Regions from separate parts of the Lysinibacillus sp. FSL R5-0849 genome, predicted to be linked through region 1. Evidence: predicted binding sites of a transcription regulator. Region 1 holds the regulator's gene; the other holds the start of a gene.
The links. The regulator Rex, encoded in region 1, represses fermentation and respiration genes when NADH is low (regulators of the CRP and FNR family bind a similar motif). The targets are predictions, from matches to a motif close to TTGTGAAATATTTCACAA.

Region 1 (4,222 bases):
TAATAGCCAATTTGTACATTCGTACCATAACGGATATCACCTGCTAGAGGTGTTAAATCTTTCACAATCGTTTTTAATAATGTCGATTTACCAACTCCGTTTGGTCCAACAAGAGCAATCCGATCCTCGCGAAAAGTACGTAGCTTAATCCCACTAGATATGCGCTGATCGTTATAGCCGATTGTTAAATCATCAACGGATAATACATCATTTCCACTTTGACGTTCAATCGTAAAACCAAAACTAGCGGATTTCTCATCACCATCCGGCGATTCCATCCAGTCTGTTCGTTCAAGCATCTTCCGTCGACTTTGTGCCATTTTTGTTGTAGAGGCACGTGCAATATTCTTTTGGATAAAATCCTCTAGCTTGGCCTTTTCGTCTTGCTGACGCTCAAAAAGTTTGACATCACGTTCATAGTTTTTAGCTTTTTCATCTAAATAAGCACTGTAGTTGCCTGTAAATTTTGTGACACGATGACGTGAAACTTCGTAGACAATGGAAACAACTTGGTCTAAGAAGTAGCGGTCATGGGAAACAATTAAAATAGCGCCCTCATAGTTCTTTAAATAAGATTCTAACCAAGATAATGTTTCAATATCTAAATGGTTCGTAGGCTCATCGAGAATTAGTAGGTCTGGTTTACTCAATAAAAGCTTAGCTAGTGCTAAGCGTGTGCGTTGTCCACCAGATAGTGAGCTAATAGGTTTATCATAGTCTTCCGGATAGAATTGCATGCCGTGAAGCACTGAGCGTATGTCCGATTCATATTGATAGCCGCCAGCATCCTTAAATGTATGCTGTAGTTGATCGTATTCCGACATAACTTTGGCATACAGAGTAGGATTTTCATAAACAGTAGGGTCTGCCATTTGCTGTTCGAGCGAGCGGAGTGTTTGTTCTTGAGCTAAAAGGGGTTCGAAAATGGTCATCATTTCATCCCAAATAGTTAACGTAGAATTTAATCCGGCATGTTGCTCTAAATAGCCAACCTGGATGCCCTTTGGAATAATGATATCCCCTGAGTCATAGGACATTTGACCAGCGATTATTTTTAATAAAGTAGATTTACCTGCACCGTTGCGCCCTACTAAGGCAACGCGATCACGGTGTTGAACTTCTAATTTCACACCACTTAAAATTTCATCTGCAAGAAAGGATTTAGTTAGTTGATTGACCTGTAAAACAATCATTCTTGACACCTCAATTCTACCTTAGTGTAATGGATGAACGATTTGCATGCAATGTCGGTGCTTTACTTATTCCGAGCAGTCATGTAAGATTGAAACGATTTCTTTTTAGTTAGCTGCGTACAAAGCGCCATTAACTAAAGAGAAATACGCTAGTGGATTGAAAAATGTTGTATATAGTTAAGGATAAATGTATTAAAATTAGTACAGTAAAATTGATTGAGTTTCATCTTAAGGAGGAGAAAGTTTGAAACAAGAATTAAAAATTCCACAAGCCACTACAAAAAGACTTCCTCTTTACTATCGATTTATTCAAAACTTTGCACAAGAAGGTATGGAACGTATTTCGTCGAAGGAACTGAGTGAAGCGATGAAAATAGATTCTGCAACCATTCGCCGTGACTTTTCTTATTTTGGTGCTCTTGGAAAGAAAGGCTATGGCTACGATGTACAGCATCTATTACAATTTTTTAGCCAGACGCTTGATCAACATGAAACAACAAAAGTAGCGTTAATTGGCGTGGGGAATTTAGGCAGTGCATTATTAAAATATAATTTTCAAAAAAACCACAACACTCATATTGTTGTAGCATTTGATTCGAAAGCGCCGAAGGATGGCAAAATGATTAGTAACATTCCTGTTTTTCATCCTGATTTGCTGGAAGAAAAGTATGCAGAATACGGGGCAGAGCTAGCTATTTTAACAGTATCACCACGCTCTGCGCAAAAAATGGCAGATCGTTTAGCGGATATGAATGCAAAGGGAATTTTAAACTTTACGCCCGAGCGCTTAACGGTGCCAGATAGCATGCAGCTCTTAACCATTGATTTATCGGTAGAATTGCAAGCGCTTATTTATTTAATTCGGAATCAGGAAGTGTGAAAATTTTACATATTTTATAGTGGAGTTCACTGTTTCTGTCAAATAGTAATTTTAAATAAAACAAGGTAAAATCAGTGAGAGTGACGAAAAACTTTCACATATAATTAGTTAGCAAAATGGCGAAATATGCGTTAAAATGATGGATATAAAGAGGAGGTGGCTGTAATGGGCGGTATTGGTCCTATGAGCCTCATTATTATCGGAGTTGTCGCGTTACTAATTTTTGGTCCTAAAAAGTTACCAGAGCTTGGTAAAGCATTTGGTTCAACACTACGTGAATTCAAAAATGCTACTAAAGGTTTAGCCGACGAAGATGATGATGACAAGAAAAAGAAAGAACTAGATAAGTAAGTTAGGATGTTGAGGAATGAATCCAAAAGATCTAACTGTCATTGAGCATATAGAAGAATTAAGAAAACGGCTGTTCATTGTTGCCGTTTTCTTTGTTCTCGCTATGGCCGGCGCCTTTTTTGTCGCCAAGCCACTTGTTAAATATCTTCAAGCTACCGGAGCACAATATAATATTGAGCTCCATGCATTTGACGTAGTAACACCACTAGCAATTTATATTCAAGTTGTTTTTTTAATTGCATTTATTCTTTCATCGCCAGTATTAATGTATCAATTGTGGTCATTTATTAGTCCAGGATTAAGGGAAGTAGAGCGAAGAGCAACCTTAAGCTATATACCATATTCATTTTTATTGTTTATCGCAGGGTTATCTTTTTCATACTTTTTATTATTCCCGTATGTCATCAAATTCATGATGAATTTATCAAATGATTTAGATATTAAGCAAACAATTGGAATACATGAGTATTTTACATTTTTATTTAAACTCACAATACCATTCGGTTTTCTATTCCAATTACCTATTGTAGTATTGTTCTTTTCACGGATAGGTATATTGAGTCCAGATCTACTAATTCGTATTCGTAAATATTCATACTTTGGTTTATTTGTATGTGCTGCTCTCATTGCACCACCTGAATTGGCGTCTCACTTAATGGTATCAGTGCCCCTATTTATCCTGTATGAAATTAGTATTATGATATCTCGAGTTGGTTATAGGAAATATTTAAAATCAGAGGAAATTCGATTAAAAGAAGAGCAGGAAGCTGAGCAAAAACGCCAGATAGAAGAGGCTCTTGAGCAACAACGACGACAAATAGAAGAATTGAATAAACAGTAATAGATAAAGCTCGGTGCCTACATAAAGGCACCGAGCTTTTGTATTTTTGACAACTTTATAGAGCTTTACAAAAATTTATTGCATTTTTTCTAGTTCTTGAAGAAACTTTTGCAATGGTTCTGCATAGAATTGTACAAGTGTCACAAATCCATTCAGCATGACATGTGCAATAATGGAAGTCCAAATACGTTTTGTTTTGTGATATAAAAAGGCGAAGATCAAACCACAAATTGTATAAAGTAAAATATGGGAGAAGTCGAAGTGGATAATCGCAAAGAATATAGCACTTACTATTGCCGCCACCCAGAAGTTTGTTGTTTGGACAAGTGATCCAAATATAACTCTACGGAAGACGAACTCTTCTAAAATGGGACCAAATACAACGATTGCTAATATGGCAATAGGAGCTCCTTTAGCTATAGCGACAATATCAGCGGTATTTTGGGAACCTCCTTCAATACCAAAAACCGCCATTTCAATAGCTGCTCCAATCATTTGACCGAAAAATACAAGGAAGAAACCAAGAATACCCCAAACAATTGTGAGTGGTATTGTTTCTTTTTTTCCTTGATAAACGTTCCAAAAGGCTTTATCACGGGATGTTAAGATGAAACTTAAAATGAGCGCCACGGCAAAGCTAAGCGCAATATACCATCCTTGAGTTATCGGTGCTGCTTGCTCAGAAGCTAGGCCAGTCATCTTCATAACGAGCTTGTGAAACGGTAAGAGCAACCATCTGCTTGAGATTTGCATGAGGATATAAATCAGTAAAACATATAGAGCTGTTTTTTTATGTTTTGTTACTTTTGGAGAATTAGTCACAGTCAAAATCCTTTCCATTCATAGGCTTCCTTTCTATTGTAGATGAATATGGAAAGAAAACAAAATTTTTCGAAGTTCTGACTTGCAAAAAAAAGTGTGATTGATTATCATAATAATTGTATTAGCACTCGATGT
Region 2 (4,222 bases), 120 kb from region 1:
AATAAATAAAGTGATGGAAGTAGGAGACACAGTCCTAAAATAAAGGCAATGATTAAAGCAATTGCCATTTGTGTACTTGTGAAGCCATCATAAATCGTTAAATATGGATACAGTAAATATGGGTATTGCGCAATACCATAAGCGAAAAATGCTACCGCAAATTGTGCAATCAGAAGTGCAACTGCAAGCCCATATTTTTTACGCATTGAAATGAGGAACACTGTAATTATAAATAATATGGCTGATATTGCAAACATCCACCATAAATTCACCATGTGACTATAACTTTCAGGATTAATGGACTTCATCTCATACATAATGCCTAATGCGCTGATCATCAAAGGAGCTGCCCATAAAAGTGCATATTTTCTCATTAGCTTCGTAGCTTCAATGTCATTCGCTTTATGAGCATACCAAGTTAAGAATACTGCGGAAATGTAAAGTACAGCGGCAATACTCAGTACCACAATGCTCCAAGCAAATGGACTCGTATATAAAGTCCAATAGTTTAAAACAGGCTGCCCGTTAACGAGATCCACATACCCTCCACCAGCAATAGCAAAGACAACAGACAACGATGCAGGAATTAATAAACCTGCTACACCATAGGTCAGCGTGTAACCAATATGTCCTCTTGTACCATACGATTCAAAGGCATAATAGGAACCCCGAATGGCTAATAGTACAAGGGAAATGCTGACTGGTATAAGTAAAATGGTTCCATAGTAAAAAGCAGTTTGCGGGAAAAATCCTACGATCCCTACAAAGAAGAATACCAAAAAGACATTGGTTACTTCCCAAACAGGCGATAAATATCGTTTAATAATATTCGTTAAAATATGATTCTTCCCAATCAGTAGGCTATAGGCGTTAAAGAAACCTGCACCGAAATCAATCGATGCGACAATGACATAGCCAAATAGGAAAATCCACAATACTGAAATACCAAGAATCTCTAATGTCATAGGATGTCACCGCCTTTTTCAGAGTGGCGATCTTCAATCTCACGCTCAATGGGATTCTTTTTAAACATTCGCACCAAGACGACAATGCTTCCTACCGCTAATACTGCATATACACCTGCAAACAACAACAGCATTAAATCCACATGATCACTCGTTGTGGCCCCTTCTGGAGTTCGCATCAAGCCATAAAGAATCCATGGTTGACGTCCAACCTCAGCAAGCCACCAGCCCGCTTCAATAGCAATGATAGAAAGTGGCCCCCCCGCCACAATGATCCATCGATACCAGCGTGAATGAATAAACTGCCAGCCCCGTGCTTTCCCTACAACATACAGTAATGAAACTAGCACCATAAACATACCTATGGAGACCATAATATCAAAGAGATAATGAATATAGAGTGGTGGTAGATCCTCTTCCTCGAATTGATCTAATCCAATTACCTCTGCATTAGGATTAAAATGTGCAAGAATGCTTAAAGCATACGGAATTTTGATGGCATATTTCACTTCTTCTCCATCTAGCACGCCAAATAAAACAAGAGAAGCCTTTCCTTCCGTTTCAAAATGCCATTCCGCTGCAGCTAATTTTTCTGGTTGATATTCCGCTAAGTATTTTCCTGAGAAATCTCCAATCACAGCTGCTGCAATGGAGAAAATTAAACCAATTTTCATCAGTAACAGCAATGCTTTTTTATGGTATACATGTTTCGATCCTTTAAGCATTCGGTATCCTGCTATAGCGGCTAGAACAAATGCAGATGTCATATACGCTGTTACTAGTACATGCGCCACCTTTGTCGGCATAGCAGGGTTAAACATCGCTAAGAAGGGTTGAATATTAACAAGGTTCCCGTCGACAATATCGAAACCTCTCGGGGCATTCATAAAGGCATTCACGATTGTAATAAATACAGCCGACATCGATGCACCTACTGCAACTGGAATTAACAATAGCATATGCTTTTTCTGACTATCGAAGCGGTCCCAAGTATATAAATAAATGCCCAAAAATATAGCTTCAAAGAAAAATGCAAACGTTTCCAAAAAAAGTGGTAATGCAATGGTTTGACCAGCTAGTTGCATAAAGTTGGGCCATAATAATGATAGTTGTAAGCCAATTGCAGTTCCAGTCACAACACCCACTGCAACCGTAATGACGAAGCCACGTGCCCAACGTCTTGCCATTAAAATATAATGCTCATCATTCTTTTTATACCCAGTCCATTGAGCAATCATAATCATTAACGGGACACCGACTCCTATCGTTGCATAAATGATGTGGAACGATAAAGTTAACTCAGTTAATGCACGACTCCAATAGACTGCTGATTCGTTTATCATCTCATTGCCCCCTAGCTCCCAAATATTCTTCCAAGAATGGAAAGTAGCATAATGATTGCAACACCAAAGCTTAGCCAAATAAGCTTCTTCTCCTGTGACTTATACAAAAGCAACACTTCCTTTCCTTTATCCATACCCCATTTTCCACTATTACAACGAAAAAAACCTTTATAATGGACCGAAATTTCAGCCTATTAATAAGGTTTCAAAATTTGTTCATGTAATATACGCACATTTGCCAAACATTTTTCTTAATTCATTCACAATCCCTAATTCTAAAGGTTGGACTTACTACATATTTAATTTTTCGCTGCGGGCTATTTGCTTTAGTCTATTATCTTTTTAGTCGTTTTGGTGTTCTTCAAGAGTATGCTGATTCCTTTATACAAAAAAGCTCATCCTCGCTAAAACGAAGATGAGCTTTTCATATATTATATACGGTCCTCTTCGCGAATATCAGCAAGAGGGACAAAAATTTCGATATGACGCTTTAAATTTTCAAAGGTAGCTGGAGCGTCTCCGCCATATTCACCATCTAGATTAAGATGTACTTCGTTTTCAGTAGTGACTTTGACAACACTCGCTTTTTTGTAAATGACACGGTCATCATTTAAATGTTCGCCTCTTAATGCCATAGCCGCTAGTTGAATAAACTCAGGAAGGCTAACCTTCTTTAACACTAATAATGTAAAGTATCCATCATTAATACTTGCATCTGGTGCAAGTTTTTCAAAGCCTCCTACAGAGTTGGTTAAACCACATAAGAACATCATGGCATCCCCGTCAAACACTTCCCCATCATATTCTATACGCATATGGGAGGCTTTGATGGATGGAATCATTTCTACTGCTTTTAAATAGTAGGCTAACTGCCCAAGCATTGTTTTCATTTTACTTGGTACTTCATATGTTAGCTCCGTAATCCGTCCGCCAGCAGCTATATTGATGAAGTAGCGTTCTCCATTTAATAGACCGACATCCACTGGCAATGTATCGCCTTGTATAATAATGTCTACCGCTTCATCAATATTTCGCGGGATATGCACGGCACGGGCAAAATCATTTGTAGTGCCCATTGGAATTAGACCAACTTTTGGACGGTTTTCAAATGGACTTACACCTGAAACAACTTCATTTAAAGTGCCATCTCCACCAACTGCGATGATTATATCAAAGCCACGGTCTACTGCATCTTTTGCTGCAAGTGTTGCATCGCCTTCACCGGTTGTTGCGTGACAGGATGTTTCATAGCCTGCTACTTCTAATTTTTCCAACACCTCTGGTAGATGCTTCTTAAACGCTTCGCGTCCAGATGTAGGATTATAAATGATTCTTGCTCGTTTCATAACATACCTTCCTGCTTCATAAGATTCTATTTCATTCAACGATTTACTCGCTAAAATGTTGCATTACGTTTGTTACTTTTGTAACGCGTTTGTCACCTGTTTTTTAAAGTCTTCATAGACATACGTCCAATATGTTTGGTTCGTTATATTTTCCTCACGAATCTCCGCATAAAGGGCCTTTTGAGCTTCTTCAAATGTTGGATCTTCTTTATCTGGTAAGCTTGTACGCTTCGTTACAACAAGCTCTTGTAATTCCGGTGCACGCGGACCCCATTTTCCAATCACCTCACCAGTGCTATCTAATAGCAAGTAAATAGGAATAGCACGTCCTCCATTTGTTAAATAACGATCAATTAGATCTGTATCCGCATCACGGAACACTGTACGCATGTCCAATCCAGCTGCTTCAGCAACACGACGAATAATTGGATTGTTTAACATAGCATCTCCGCACCAATCTTCCGTAATCGTTAAAATTTTTGGTTGCTTGTCTTTTAATAATTCAATAAAGCCATCATTTGTTGGCACTGCAAAGTCGTCATAAATGCGGAAGCTCTCTTCTTTAAGA

Region 2: MKY80_RS20170 (cytochrome ubiquinol oxidase subunit I) is a predicted target of Rex. The motif match lies at 2,557-2,574, and genes of this name have one in related genera.

What each region holds. Positions count from the first base shown of each region.
Region 1 covers NZ_CP152004.1:4,180,715-4,184,936, reverse strand. Annotated here, with positions in the region: gene MKY80_RS20685 (ABC-F family ATP-binding cassette domain-containing protein) at 1-1,193, opposite strand, end outside; gene MKY80_RS20680 (redox-sensing transcriptional repressor Rex) at 1,438-2,073, shown strand; gene MKY80_RS20675 (twin-arginine translocase TatA/TatE family subunit) at 2,239-2,424, shown strand; gene tatC (twin-arginine translocase subunit TatC) at 2,441-3,265, shown strand; gene MKY80_RS20665 (type II CAAX endopeptidase family protein) at 3,341-4,105, opposite strand.
Region 2 covers NZ_CP152004.1:4,062,342-4,066,563, forward strand. Annotated here, with positions in the region: gene MKY80_RS20165 (cytochrome d ubiquinol oxidase subunit II) at 1-965, opposite strand, end outside; gene MKY80_RS20170 (cytochrome ubiquinol oxidase subunit I) at 962-2,308, opposite strand; gene MKY80_RS20175 (diacylglycerol kinase) at 2,740-3,654, opposite strand; gene MKY80_RS20180 (thioredoxin family protein) at 3,727-4,222, opposite strand, start outside.